DNA from 2 places in the Paenibacillus sp. FSL H7-0703 genome. Region 2 is predicted to be linked to the other one. Evidence: a T-box and tRNA genes for the amino acid it is inferred to sense, from the RefSeq annotation. Region 2 holds a T-box; the other holds one or more tRNA genes.

Region 1 (3,390 bases), 2.5 Mb from region 2:
CCGTAAGGGAGCAGATTTACAGTCTGATGCGTTTGGCCACTTCGCTAATCCTCCAAAATGGTGCCGGCGAGAGGACTTGAACCCCCAACCTACTGATTACAAGTCAGTTGCTCTACCAGTTGAGCTACACCGGCACATTACTCAATTCCCACTTGAAAGGTGGCTCGGGACGGAATCGAACCGCCGACACGAGGATTTTCAGTCCTCTGCTCTACCGACTGAGCTACCGAGCCATGTTTTATTTTATTACTACATCATATAATCCGCACTATATATGCCAATTATATATGAAGTTAAAATGGCGGAACTGACGGGATTCGAACCCGCGATCTCCTGCGTGACAGGCAGGCATGTTAGGCCTCTACACCACAGTTCCAGAGGCATTTCCAACAGGAAATTAATTGCGGGGGTAGGATTTGAACCTACGACCTTCGGGTTATGAGCCCGACGAGCTACCGAACTGCTCCACCCCGCGACATTAAAAGGCATTTCTCAAATTTTCTTATGGTGGAGGCTGAGGGGATCGAACCCCCGACCCTCTGCTTGTAAGGCAGATGCTCTCCCAGCTGAGCTAAGCCTCCATAATATGACCCGTAGGGGATTCGAACCCCTGTTACCTCCGTGAAAGGGAGGTGTCTTAACCCCTTGACCAACGGGCCTTGCAAAATAAGTTCTGGTTTCAATAAATTTATGGCGGAGAGAGAGGGATTCGAACCCTCGCACCACTTTCGCAGTCTAACCCCTTAGCAGAGGGTCCCCTTATAGCCACTTGGGTATCTCTCCGAGTAGCGGCAGAGGGGATCGAACCCCCGACCTCACGGGTATGAACCGTACGCTCTAGCCAGCTGAGCTACGCCGCCACCTTATATATAAAATTCAGAAATATTCAAAACATGGCTCCCCGAACAGGACTCGAACCTGTGACAACTCGATTAACAGTCGAGTGCTCTACCAACTGAGCTATCAGGGAATATTGGTGGAGCCAAGCGGGATCGAACCGCTGACCTCCTGCGTGCAAGGCAGGCGCTCTCCCAGCTGAGCTATGGCCCCAATCTTTTTGTTATTCTGGAAGTGGTGGGCCTTAGTGGACTCGAACCACCGACCTCACCCTTATCAGGGGTGCGCTCTAACCAGCTGAGCTAAAGGCCCTAACATGCAAAACTTCATTATCCTTTGAAGGATATCGCTTGGCGACGTCCTACTCTCCCAGGACCCTGCGGTCCAAGTACCATCGGCGCTGGAGGGCTTAACGGTCGTGTTCGGGATGGGTACGTGTGGAACCCCTCCGCTATCGCCACCAAACATGAATTTACATCGTAAATTCTTCCGTATGGTTATTCGGTTCATCACTTATCGTGCGAATGAATAGCCATGCGCTTGTTGTATGTATTTCTACATACCTTCAAGGTTACACCCTGAAAACTGGATCCGAAACTCATTTGCGTTTTATTCTTAGGATAAGCCCTCGACCGATTAGTATTGGTCAGCTCCATGCATTACTGCACTTCCACCCCCAACCTATCTACCTCGTCGTCTTCAAGGGGTCTTACATACTGGGAAATCTCATCTTGAGGGGGGCTTCACGCTTAGATGCTTTCAGCGCTTATCCCTTCCGTACATAGCTACCCAGCGGTGCTCCTGGCGGAACAACTGGTACACCAGCGGTACGTCCATCCCGGTCCTCTCGTACTAAGGACAGCTCCTCTCAAATTTCCTACGCCCACGACAGATAGGGACCGAACTGTCTCACGACGTTCTGAACCCAGCTCGCGTACCGCTTTAATGGGCGAACAGCCCAACCCTTGGGACCTACTTCAGCCCCAGGATGCGATGAGCCGACATCGAGGTGCCAAACCTCCCCGTCGATGTGGACTCTTGGGGGAGATAAGCCTGTTATCCCCAGGGTAGCTTTTATCCGTTGAGCGATGGCCCTTCCATGCGGTACCACCGGATCACTAAGCCCGACTTTCGTCCCTGCTCGACTTGTAGGTCTCGCAGTCAAGCTCCCTTCTGCCTTTGCACTCTTCGAATGATTTCCAACCATTCTGAGGGAACCTTGGGGCGCCTCCGTTACTCTTTAGGAGGCGACCGCCCCAGTCAAACTGCCCACCTGACACTGTCCTCGCACCGGATCACGGTACCAAGTTAGAACCTAGATACGATCAGGGTGGTATCCCAAGGATGCCTCCTCTCAAGCTGGCGCTCAAGATTCAACGGCTCCCACCTATCCTGTACAGATCGTACCCAAATTCAATATCAAGCTGCAGTAAAGCTCCATGGGGTCTTTCCGTCTTGTCGCGGGTAACCTGCATCTTCACAGGTATTAAAATTTCACCGGATCTCTCGTTGAGACAGCGCCCAAGTCGTTACGCCATTCGTGCGGGTCAGAATTTACCTGACAAGGAATTTCGCTACCTTAGGACCGTTATAGTTACGGCCGCCGTTTACTGGGGCTTCGGTTCATAGCTTCGCCCCGAAGGGCTTACCACTCCCCTTAACCTTCCAGCACCGGGCAGGCGTCAGCCCGTATACTTCGCCTTGCGGCTTCGCACAGACCTGTGTTTTTGCTAAACAGTCGCTTGGGCCTTTTCACTGCGGCCCCCTCGGGCTATTCACCCTACCGAGGCACCCCTTCTCCCGAAGTTACGGGGTCATTTTGCCGAGTTCCTTAACGAGAGTTCTTCCGCGCGCCTTAGAATTCTCTTCTCGCCTACCTGTGTCGGTTTGCGGTACGGGCACCTTCTCCTGGCTAGAGGCTTTTCTTGGCAGTCTGAGATCATGACCTTCGCTACTACAATTTTCGCTCCCCATCACAGCCCAGCCTTACGATGTGCGGATTTGCCTACACACCAGCCTCACTGCTTAGACGGACATCCATCAGTCCGCGTCACTACCCTACTGCGTCACCCCATCGCTCATAACGGATTACGGTGGTACAGGAATTTCGACCTGTTGTCCTTCGACTACGCCTATCGGCCTCGCCTTAGGTCCCGACTTACCCTGAGCGGACGAACCTTCCTCAGGAACCCTTAGGCTTTCGGCGGATCTGATTCTCACAGATCTTTTCGTTACTCATACCGGCATTCTCACTTGAATGCAGTCCAGCGCTCCTTACGGTACACCTTCAACCCGCATTCAACGCTCCCCTACCCCTGATGCAAGCATCAAGCCATAGCTTCGGTGGTGTGTTTAGCCCCGTTACATTTTCGGCGCAGAGTCACTCGACCAGTGAGCTATTACGCACTCTTTCAATGGTGGCTGCTTCTAAGCCAACATCCTGGTTGTCTGTGCAACTCCACATCCTTTCCCACTTAACACACACTTGGGGACCTTAGCTGATGGTCTGGGCTGTTTCCCTTTCGACAATGGATCTTAGCACTCACTGTCTGA
Region 2 (3,390 bases):
CAGCTGTCCATAGCATAGTACAATAATGGAGTATCGCAGCGCCAGCAGAACGGATAGCTATGCTCGTATTTTTCCTTGCTGTACAGCAAACCTTTTTCGGACAGCATTTTAACAATATCCACATCACAGTCTTTCACAAAACGGCCTGCAAAATCAGTGATTTCCTCTACATAGTTACCTTGGAGATCCACTACGTTGATGAATTCAACACCATTTTCACGGCATACCCGGTAATCATCCTCACCATGCGCCGGAGCCATATGAACGATACCTGTACCGCTGGAGTCTGTTACGAACTTCGCACCCAGAATCTGATTACCCTTCTCAACCTGAAAATACGTAAATGGCGGGATATACGTTTGGCCAACCAGTTCTGAACCGGATAGCGTGCCAATCACTTCATGATCGCCTTTAATTACATCCTCAACCAGATTTTTAGCAACGATGTATACACCGTCTTCCTGCTTCACACGTGCATATTCCAGTTCAGGGTTGACGGCGAGCGCCACGTGACTCGGCAAGGTCCAAGGCGTTGTCGTCCAAGCCAGTACATATTCACCACTGCTATGCAGCTTGAATTTAGCCGTGGCGCTCAGATCCTTCACATCTTTGTAGCCCTGCGCTACTTCATGAGAACTTAGCGTCGTTTGACAATCCGGGCAATATGGACTCACACGATGACCACGATACAGCAGATCTTTTTCATGAATCGTCGCCAAAATGTTCCATACGCTCTCGATATAGTTATTATCCAATGTAATGTACGGGTTATCGAGGTCTGTCCAGTATCCGATCGCTTCGGTTAAATCACGCCATTGTTGCTCATACTCAAACACGCTCGCCTTACATTTTTTAATAAACTTTTCAACGCCGTATTCTTCAATTTCAGGTTTGTGGGAGATTCCCAGCTGCTTTTGTACACCCAATTCTACCGGCAAGCCATGCGTGTCCCAGCCTGCCTTACGTACGACGCGGTATCCCTTCATTGTCTGATAGCGACCGACGAAATCCTTAATTACACGGCCCAGCACGTGACCAATATGCGGTTTACCGTTAGCTGTTGGTGGGCCTTCATAAAACACAAAATTTGGCTTTCCTTCACGATTTGTGATGGATTTACGGAATGTGTCCTCCTGCTTCCATTTGCTCAGGATGCGTAGGTCACGAGACCGTGCTTTTTCTTTAACATCCACTCTGTTCATACCGTCATACTCCCTCTCTACTCATCATTGATTTCTCTAGCATTTCCTAAAAAAAGCAACAAAAAAAGCCCCATCCCTGTAAAGGGACGAGACTGTGCTCGCGTTACCACCCTGATTCCGTAAAAACAGACCATTAAAAATACAGTCTCATCACGGCTCTCTGAGCCCCACTCAACTACAGCAGGGCGCCATTATAACGCATGGCAAACGGTGATTGCTTACACACGCCATAAATCTTAAGCGCTTCAGCTCACTTCTCCGGGAGGATCTTCGGTCATGTTCTGAACGTTGGCTTGCACCGGAAGGCCAACTCTCTGAGGGACAAATCATGACGTACTCGTTCCCATCAACGAATTAAACATGTTAAATTCATCGAAATCAGCAACATCGTTGCCTTGAATAACAATCATCAGCCTACAGACGGATAATCATTGAATTCAGTATAGTATTTACAGTTATAGCCTGTTTAAAGATAAAAGTCAACCCTAACAAAGCCTAATAAAAGCTTGTCAGAAATGAAATTAGTAAATTTCTTTCATCTCACGCTCGCGCTCCAGTACTTCGCGTTCCCGGTTTTCAAGTGCTTCCCAGCCGTCTTGGCTTAACAAGTCAAGCTGTGCTTCCACCAGTGTACGAAACCGTGCTCGGTAAATCGATGCCTGCTTCTTCAGTTCTTCAACCTCCAACGCGATCTTGCGGGATTTGGACAATGCTTCGTTCACAATACGGTCCGCATTTTTTTCCGCTTCCTTCACGATCAGTTGGGATTCTTTCTTGGCGTTGTTACGAACTTCATCTGCGGCTTCCTGCGCTACGATAATCGTCTTACTCAGCGTATCCTCAATCGTCGCGAAATGATCGAGCTTCTCCTGTACGTTTAACAACTCGGTGCTCAGTTCTTTATTTTCACGAATAACGCCCTCGTAATCTTTGATCACCTGATCCAAAAATTCATTAACCTGATCCTCATCATAACCGCGAAGCCGGCGGGCAAATTCCTTGTTATGTATATCCAATGGCGTTAATGGCATGCCGTCCACCTCCTATAAGATTGACAAAAAATACATTTTCCGCGTCACGACGCTCACTATCATCTATCGGTCATCATACCCCGTTTTGTGAATACTGTACAGAGCAAAATCGTTCCAGTTCTTCGCTATAGCTTAATTCTTTCGACAGAAAGCTCGTGATTCCTGCCTACTGCTATACAAACTTACCAATTTTGACACGGCATCTTCCCTTTTTTGTCATCCCGTCTGTTTCAAGCACTTTGAAACGCCCAAAACCCTGCATGGAAATAACGTCCCCCGCTTTAAGTGGAGTAGATGGATTCTCCTCCACCTTCCAATTTACCCGGCACCGTCCCGCCCGAATCGGTGTTAATATTTTACTGCGGCTTAGCTTGTACACATCGCTGGCAATACCGTCCAAGCGCAAAGAAGCGACCGTCAGATCTAGCGCCTCTAATGCAACTTCCTTCGTTCGCAGACTCGCTACAGGCAATAGTTCTGTCCATACATGAACACGATGTACCTGCTGCAAATGCATCGTCATAAAATCACCGATCTCTGAAGCTACCAATACATGGCACCCATCATCCAGTACATGAATGTCCCCGATTTTCCCACGTTTGATTCCAAGTCCCAGTAGGGCACCTAGATAATCACCGTGCTCAAGGGTACCTATTTTATGATCGTCAGATGTGATGGAAAGGACCTGAATCCCCATCTCCTCACCGTCCAAATACGAATAATCGGGCGCAATCAGCGCCCGCTTTCGTTCCGAAGCCATGTATCCGCCATCTACCCTAATCGTGACCTTGTCTTCCTTCGAAGCAAGTGTCTCCAATATGTACTGTTGGCGCGGGTCCAAAAAATCAGTCAGCTTCTGCTCATGATAAGCTCCCGCATGACTGATCCATTCGGAAGCGCGATCCACATAGTCCCGTTCATCCGGGTGAAAATGCTCATAAATCTCAGTTCGCATAACTCCTCCTAGACGAAATTACCAATTAAAGAAATCAAACCGTACGACGCAAAACGCAGAGCAATCAGCGCAACGATGGGCGAAATATCAATCATCCCGAAGATTGGCGGTATAAACCTGCGAAAAGGAGACAAATAGGGCTCCACAAACTTGGCAAGTAAATCACCAATTACACTCTCTCTGGCATTAGGAAGCCAAGATA

What was found. A T-box is a leader RNA that pairs with one kind of tRNA and senses whether it is charged. The one in region 2 lies ahead of ileS (isoleucine--tRNA ligase), so its partner is inferred to be a tRNA-Ile.
Region 1: it has a tRNA-Ile gene. The T-box ahead of ileS (isoleucine--tRNA ligase) is inferred to sense a tRNA for this amino acid. The anticodon was not compared.

The regions. Positions count from the first base shown of each region.
Region 1 covers NZ_JBBOPF010000001.1:2,829,436-2,832,825, forward strand. The annotation lists tRNA gene MHB46_RS12410 (tRNA-Tyr) at 1-54, opposite strand, end outside; tRNA gene MHB46_RS12415 (tRNA-Thr) at 59-134, opposite strand; tRNA gene MHB46_RS12420 (tRNA-Phe) at 161-233, opposite strand; tRNA gene MHB46_RS12425 (tRNA-Asp) at 300-376, opposite strand; tRNA gene MHB46_RS12430 (tRNA-Met) at 402-475, opposite strand; tRNA gene MHB46_RS12435 (tRNA-Val) at 506-581, opposite strand; tRNA gene MHB46_RS12440 (tRNA-Glu) at 588-659, opposite strand; tRNA gene MHB46_RS12445 (tRNA-Ser) at 692-783, opposite strand; tRNA gene MHB46_RS12450 (tRNA-Met) at 787-860, opposite strand; tRNA gene MHB46_RS12455 (tRNA-Asn) at 895-970, opposite strand; tRNA gene MHB46_RS12460 (tRNA-Ala) at 975-1,050, opposite strand; tRNA gene MHB46_RS12465 (tRNA-Ile) at 1,073-1,149, opposite strand; rRNA gene rrf (5S ribosomal RNA) at 1,186-1,302, opposite strand; rRNA gene MHB46_RS12475 (23S ribosomal RNA) at 1,454-3,390, opposite strand, start outside.
Region 2 covers NZ_JBBOPF010000001.1:5,341,262-5,344,651, reverse strand. The annotation lists gene ileS (isoleucine--tRNA ligase) at 1-1,202, opposite strand, end outside; T-box leader at 1,282-1,561, opposite strand; gene MHB46_RS24050 (DivIVA domain-containing protein) at 1,724-2,233, opposite strand; gene MHB46_RS24045 (YlmH family RNA-binding protein) at 2,406-3,188, opposite strand; gene MHB46_RS24040 (YggT family protein) at 3,197-3,390, opposite strand, start outside.